3 regions of the Bradyrhizobium sp. USDA 3311 genome follow, and region 1 is predicted to be linked to each of the others. Evidence: predicted binding sites of a transcription regulator. Region 1 holds the regulator's gene; each other region holds the start of a gene.
What was found. The regulator HrcA, encoded in region 1, represses chaperone genes, less so after heat shock. The targets are predictions, from matches to a motif close to GTTAGCACTCNCNNNNNGNGAGTGCTAAC.
Positions count from the first base shown of each region.

Region 1 (2,264 bases):
ATGACCTGCACGACCGTACCGGCGGGCACCGACGCATCAGGCACTTCGAACATCGCCTGCTGGAAGTTCGGGTCGAACTTCTGACCCTGCGGATCGAACTTCTTCACGCCGTGCTTTTCCAGCGCGTTGAGCAGCGAGCGCTCGGTGAGCTCGACGCCCTCGATCAGCGAGGTCAGGCCGGGATCGGCCGCGGCGCGGGCCTCGGCGGGAACCGCGTCGAGCGCGCGCTGGAGGTTGTCGGCGATGTCGAGCACGTCGCGGGCAAAGCCGGTGATGCCGTAGAGACGGGCGTCGGCGACCTCCTTGGTGGTGCGCTTGCGCAGATTTTCCATCTCCGCCAGCGTCCGCAGCATACGGTCGCGCGCCTCGGCGGCTTCCTTCTGCAACAGCTCGACCGAGCCCGGCTCGGGATCGTCGGGCATGATGTAGGGCTTCGACACCACGGGCTCGCCGGTCGGCGCGGTCGTGTCTTCGGGTTGCCGGTCTCGATCGGTCATCGGCTCTCTTTTCGAATTTGTCTCAGGGATTTTTCTGGCCCGGATATCGTGCTTCGGACGCCGAAAATCAAGCGCCCGTGATCGCCTCAGCCGCCGGTCAGCCCCCCAGAAGGCGGCTGACGATCCGGGCGGCGTAGTCCACGGTCGGGATCACACGGGCATAATTCAGCCGTGTCGGCCCGATCACGCCCAAAACGCCGACGATGTGGCCGGCGGCATCCCGATAGGGCGAGATGATGGTCGAGGAGCCCGACAAGGAGAACAGCTTGTTCTCCGAACCGATGAAAATCCGCACGCCTTCCGCGGTCTCGGCCCGGCCGAGCAGGTCGATGACGCCGCGCTTGGTCTCGAGGTCGTCGAACAAGAGGCGGACCCGCTCCAGATCCTCCAGCGCGTGCAAATCTTCCAGCAGATTGGCGTGGCCACGGACGATGAGCTGGCGGTCCTCGTTCTCGCCGCCGGACCAGCTGGCGATCCCGGCCGAAATCACCTTCTGCGTCAGCTGATCGAGCTCGGCACGGGCCTCCCCGAGCGCGGTCTCGAGCTCGAGCCGCGCTTCGGCCAGGGTCCGGCCGCGAATCCGCGAATTGAGGAAATTGCCGGCCTCGGTGATCGCCGAGGAGGGAACTCCGGGTGGCAGCGTCAGCACGCGGTTTTCGACCTGGCCGTCCTCGCCGACCAGGATCACCAGCGCCTTTTCCGGTTCCAGCCGGACGAATTCGATGTGTTTCAGCCGCGCGTTGGATTTCGGCGTCAGCACCACGGCGGCGGCGCGGGTCAGGCCCGACAGCCGCGTCAGCGCCTGGTCCAGCGCCGCCTCGACCGACTGCGCCTGACCGACGGAGGTGAGCTGGCTCTGGATCGACTGCCGCTCAGCGTCATTGAGGTCGCCCACCTGCATCAAGGCGTCGACGAAGAAGCGCAGGCCGAGTTCCGTCGGCAGCCGGCCGGCGGACGTATGCGGGGCATAGATCAGGCCGAGCTGTTCCAGATCGGCCATGACGTTGCGAACCGAGGCCGGCGACAGTGGCATCGCGATCAGCCGGGAAATATTGCGTGAGCCCACCGGCTCGCCGGTCGCGAGATAGCTTTCGACAATTTGACGAAAGATGTCGCGGGACCGCTCATTCAGCTGGGCGAGCCCTGCGCGCGGCGCGATCAGATGGATCGGATCGTGATGGGCCACAGACAGCAACTCCTCTCAGATGCTTATAATTTGGCCATCCGGGAGGTCCCTGACAAGCGTGGTTTTGCACTTGCTCGACAGTTGCTTGGGGACCGAAAAGGCCTTGCCGCTCACCCTCACCCCACCTACAAGCACCGCGAACAGCCTATTCCCGTGAGTTTTGGAGGATTTCCCATGCGGCCAAGCCGCCGTGCGCCCGACGAATTGCGCCCCGTGACGCTGGAGCGCGGCGTGGTCAAATATGCGGAAGGCTCCTGCCTGGTGAAATTCGGCGACACCCATGTGCTGGTCACCGCCACGCTGGAGGACCGCCTGCCGCCGTGGCTGAAGGGCCAGGGCCGCGGCTGGGTCACCGCGGAATACGGCATGCTGCCGCGCGCGACCTCGGAACGAACCCGCCGCGAGGCCTCCGCCGGCAAGCAGAGCGGCCGCACCGTCGAGATCCAGCGCCTGATCGGCCGCTCGCTTCGCACCATCATCAATCTCGAAGCGCTCGGCGAGCGCCAGATCACGGTCGATTGCGACGTGCTCCAGGCCGACGGCGGCACGCGCACGGCCTCGATCACCGGCGCCTGGGTCGC
Region 1 covers NZ_JBSSFI010000001.1:1,486,756-1,489,019, forward strand. Annotated here, with positions in the region: gene grpE (nucleotide exchange factor GrpE) at 1-497, opposite strand, end outside; gene hrcA (heat-inducible transcriptional repressor HrcA) at 595-1,683, opposite strand; gene rph (ribonuclease PH) at 1,858-2,264, shown strand, end outside.

Region 2 (2,264 bases), 840 kb from region 1:
CCAGGAAGTGATCGACGCGCTACTCGATCTCGAGGAGCCGCAGATTACGGCAGCATCCTTCGAGCATGTCGACAGAAAGGCAAGCTGACTTCGCGCAGGTGGTCGGCCCGCTCACGGCGAGGCGCCTCGCCTATCTTTCCGAAACAGAGGTAGCGCGATCATGGATGTTGAAGAATAAGTCAGAGGTTGATGCCATGGCAAAGGCAACCAAATTCTTGCGCAAGCAGGCCGACAAAGCCGAGCGAAAGGCGAGAGTGACCGCTGATGCAAACCTTTTGAACTTGGCAAAGGCCTATCGCACTCAAGCGGACGTGTTGAAGGCCAAGCGAAAGCAGGTAAAGAAGCGACGATGACCCAGGCATCTGAAATTGGCCTTTGATCTTCAAGCCGCAGGATCGGCAACAATGGCGCGCTTTCATCTCGCCGGGGCTTCGGGCACCGCGCCTCAGTTTGCCTTCATCTGAAATTGGCGATCGAATCGTGCTTCGCCGGCGCCATCTCCAAAGGACTCGATGCAGCGACCTGCGGGCTTGGCGGCTCGATCTCCGCCGGTTTTGACCCGTCGGACGAACCCAGAATGAACAGGAGGCCGGCGACCAACATGAGACCCGCACACAGCACCGCCAGACCAGCAATCACCAGGTCGCGATAGTCGTCCATGGTCGTCGTTCTTGGCGGAGTCCAACATTGCGCAGACGACCTCAATCCGCGGTCAGCTACGGAGGGAGGGCGGTGAATGGAAGATCAACTGGTCGCGCCAAATTCGCCGTTCAAGACCGCGGTTGGCAGTCGGACGGCCGGAGTGACAAAAATTTTTCAAAGACCTCTTGAACGGCCGTTTTTCGGATCCTAGGTCGTTTTCGCCCGGGGGCCGGTTGCCCGGACCCGGTTTTTGGACATCGCTGAACTGACATGGAGGATGTGCATGCATTTCCGCCCACTGCACGACCGCGTGCTTGTGCGCCGCATTGATGCCGAGGAAAAGACCGCCGGCGGCATCATCATTCCCGACACCGCAAAGGAGAAGCCGCAGGAAGGCGAGATCATCGCCGCGGGCTCCGGTGGCAGAAACGAGCAAGGCCAGTTGATCCCGATCGATGTCAAGCCGGGAGACCGCGTTTTGTTCGGCAAATGGTCGGGTACCGAAGTGAAGATCGACGGCCAGGACTACTTGATCATGAAGGAGAGCGATCTTCTGGGCGTGGTCGACAAGACCGGCTCGGTCAAGAAGGCCGCCTGAGCACAACTTGCGAAGCCGACAGTCATTGAGGAGAGAGGAGCAACGAACATGGCTGCCAAGGAGGTGAAATTCTCCACAGACGCCCGTGACCGGGTGCTGCGGGGAGTGGATACGCTGGCGAATGCGGTCAAGGTCACGCTCGGCCCCAAGGGGCGGAATGTCGTGATCGAGAAATCCTTCGGTGCGCCGCGCATCACCAAGGATGGCGTGACCGTCGCCAAGGAGATCGAATTGGAGGACAAGTTCGAGAACATGGGCGCGCAGATGGTGCGGGAGGTCGCCTCCAAGACGAGTGACCTCGCGGGCGACGGGACCACCACCGCGACCGTGCTGGCCCAGGCCATCGTCAAGGAAGGCGCGAAGTCCGTCGCCGCCGGCATGAACCCGATGGACCTCAAGCGCGGCATCGATCTGGCCGTCGAAGCCATCGTCAATGATTTGAAGGCGCACGCCAAGAAAGTCACCACCAACGAGGAGATCGCCCAGATCGCGACCATCTCGGCCAATGGCGATATCGAGATCGGTCGCTTTCTTGCCGACGCCATGCAGAAGGTCGGTAACGACGGGGTCATCACCGTAGAGGAAGCCAAGAGCCTCGATACCGAGCTCGAGGTGGTCGAAGGCATGCAGTTCGATCGCGGCTATGTGTCACCCTACTTCGTCACCAATGCCGAGAAGATGCGGGTCGAGTTCGAAGACCCCTACATCCTGATCCATGAGAAGAAGCTGTCGACCCTGCAGTCCATGCTGCCGCTGCTCGAAGCCGTCGTGCAGTCCGGCAAGCCGCTGCTCGTCGTTGCCGAGGATGTCGAAGGTGAAGCGCTCGCGACCCTCGTCGTCAACCGGCTGCGCGGCGGGTTGAAGGTCGCGGCCGTGAAGGCGCCCGGCTTCGGCGATCGTCGCAAGGCCATGCTGGAGGACATCGCGATCCTGACGGGTGGCCAGGCGATCTCGGAGGATCTCGGCATCAAGCTCGAGAACGTCACGCTCAAGATGCTCGGCCGCGCCAAGAAGGTCGTCATCG
Region 2 covers NZ_JBSSFI010000001.1:648,896-651,159, forward strand. Annotated here, with positions in the region: gene ACVWW6_RS03080 (ETC complex I subunit) at 1-88, shown strand, start outside; gene ACVWW6_RS03085 (hypothetical protein) at 66-353, shown strand; gene ACVWW6_RS03090 (hypothetical protein) at 457-660, opposite strand; gene groES (co-chaperone GroES) at 926-1,240, shown strand; gene groL (chaperonin GroEL) at 1,289-2,264, shown strand, end outside.
Region 2: groES (co-chaperone GroES) is a predicted target of HrcA. The motif match lies at 782-810, and genes of this name have one in related genera.

Region 3 (2,264 bases), 3.2 Mb from region 1:
TTGATCTTCAAGCCGCAGGATCGGCAACAATGGCGCGCTTTCTGATTACTCTCGGCATTGTAAGTCTAATGGCCGGCCTGCTGTGGCCTTATCTCAGCCGGATCGGTCTGGGTCGGTTGCCCGGCGACGTCGTGATCGAACGGGAGAGTATGACGTTCTATTTCCCTTTGATGACATGTTTGCTTTTGAGCGCAGTGCTCAGCCTAGTCTATTGGGTCCTGAACCGCTGAAGAGCGCAGCCCAAGCGGAGCTTGGTCTGGCCATGCGTGCACCTCGCCGGTGCTTCTGGCACCGCGCCTCAGTTTGCCTTCATCTGAAATTGGCGATCGAATGGTGCTTCGCCGGCGCCATCTCCAAAGGACTCGATGCAGCGACTTGCGGGCTTGGCGGCTCAATCTCCGCCGGTTTTGACCCGTCGGACGAACCCAGAATGTACAGGAGGCCGGCGACCAACATGAGACCTGCGCACAGCACCGCCAGACCAGCAGTCACCACGTCGCGATAGTCGTCCATGTTCGTCGTTCTTGGCGGGTTCTACATTCGCTGACGCCTCAATCCGCAGTCAGCTCCGGAGCGAGGGCGATGAATGGAAGATCTCTTTCCAATTAACTGGTCGAGCCATATCCGCCGTTCAAGACCGCGGTTGGCAGTCAGACGGCCGGAGTGACAAAAATTTTTAAAAGACCTCTTGAACGGCCGTTTTTCGGATCCTAGGTCGTTTTCGCCCGGGGGCCGGTTGCCCGGACCCGGTTTTTGGACATCGCTGAACTGACATGGAGGATGTGTATGCATTTCCGCCCGCTGCACGACCGCGTGCTTGTGCGCCGCATTGATGCCGAGGAAAAGACCGCCGGCGGCATCATCATTCCCGACACCGCAAAGGAGAAGCCGCAGGAAGGCGAGATCATCGCCGCGGGCTCCGGTGGCAGAAACGAGCAAGGCCAGTTGATCCCGATCGATGTCAAGCCGGGAGACCGCGTTTTATTCGGCAAATGGTCGGGTACTGAAGTGAAGATCGACGGCCAGGACTACTTGATCATGAAGGAGAGCGATCTTCTGGGCGTGGTCGACAAGACCGGCTCGGTCAAGAAGGCCGCCTGAGCACAACTTGCGAAGCCGACAGTCATTGAGGAGAGAGGAGCAACGAACATGGCTGCCAAGGAAGTGAAATTCTCCACAGACGCCCGTGACCGGGTGTTGCGGGGAGTGGATACGCTGGCGAATGCGGTCAAGGTCACGCTCGGCCCCAAGGGGCGGAATGTCGTGATCGAGAAATCCTTCGGTGCGCCGCGCATCACCAAGGATGGCGTGACCGTCGCCAAGGAGATCGAACTGGAGGACAAGTTCGAGAACATGGGCGCGCAGATGGTGCGGGAGGTCGCCTCCAAGACGAGTGACCTCGCAGGCGACGGGACGACCACCGCGACCGTACTGGCCCAGGCCATCGTCAAGGAAGGCGCGAAATCCGTCGCCGCCGGCATGAACCCGATGGACCTCAAGCGCGGCATCGATCTGGCCGTAGAAGCCATCGTCAATGATTTGAAGGCGCACGCCAAAAAAGTCACCACCAACGAGGAGATCGCCCAGATCGCGACCATCTCGGCCAATGGCGATATTGAGATCGGCCGCTTTCTCGCCGACGCCATGCAGAAGGTCGGTAACGACGGGGTCATCACCGTCGAGGAGGCCAAGAGCCTCGACACCGAGCTCGAGGTGGTCGAAGGCATGCAGTTCGATCGCGGCTATGCGTCACCCTACTTCGTCACCAATGCCGAGAAGATGCGGGTCGAGTTCGAAGACCCCTACATCCTCATCCATGAGAAGAAGCTGTCGACCCTGCAGTCCATGCTGCCGCTGCTCGAAGCCGTCGTGCAGTCCGGCAAGCCGCTGCTCGTCGTTGCCGAGGATGTCGAAGGTGAAGCGCTCGCGACCCTCGTCGTCAACCGGCTGCGCGGCGGGTTGAAGGTCGCGGCCGTGAAGGCGCCCGGCTTCGGCGATCGCCGCAAGGCCATGCTGGAGGACATCGCGATCCTGACGGGTGGCCAGGCGATCTCGGAGGATCTCGGCATCAAGCTCGAGAACGTCACGCTCAAGATGCTCGGCCGCGCCAAGAAGGTCGTCATCGACAAGGAGAACACGACCATCGTCAACGGTGCGGGGTCCAAGAAGGACATCGAGGCCCGCGTCACCCAGATCAAGATGCAGATCGAGGAGACTACCTCCGACTACGATCGCGAGAAGTTGCAGGAGCGGCTTGCGAAACT
Region 3 covers NZ_JBSSFI010000001.1:4,648,814-4,651,077, reverse strand. Annotated here, with positions in the region: gene ACVWW6_RS21970 (DUF2905 domain-containing protein) at 1-230, shown strand, start outside; gene ACVWW6_RS21965 (hypothetical protein) at 310-513, opposite strand; gene groES (co-chaperone GroES) at 787-1,101, shown strand; gene groL (chaperonin GroEL) at 1,150-2,264, shown strand, end outside.
Region 3: groES (co-chaperone GroES) is a predicted target of HrcA. The motif match lies at 643-671, and genes of this name have one in related genera.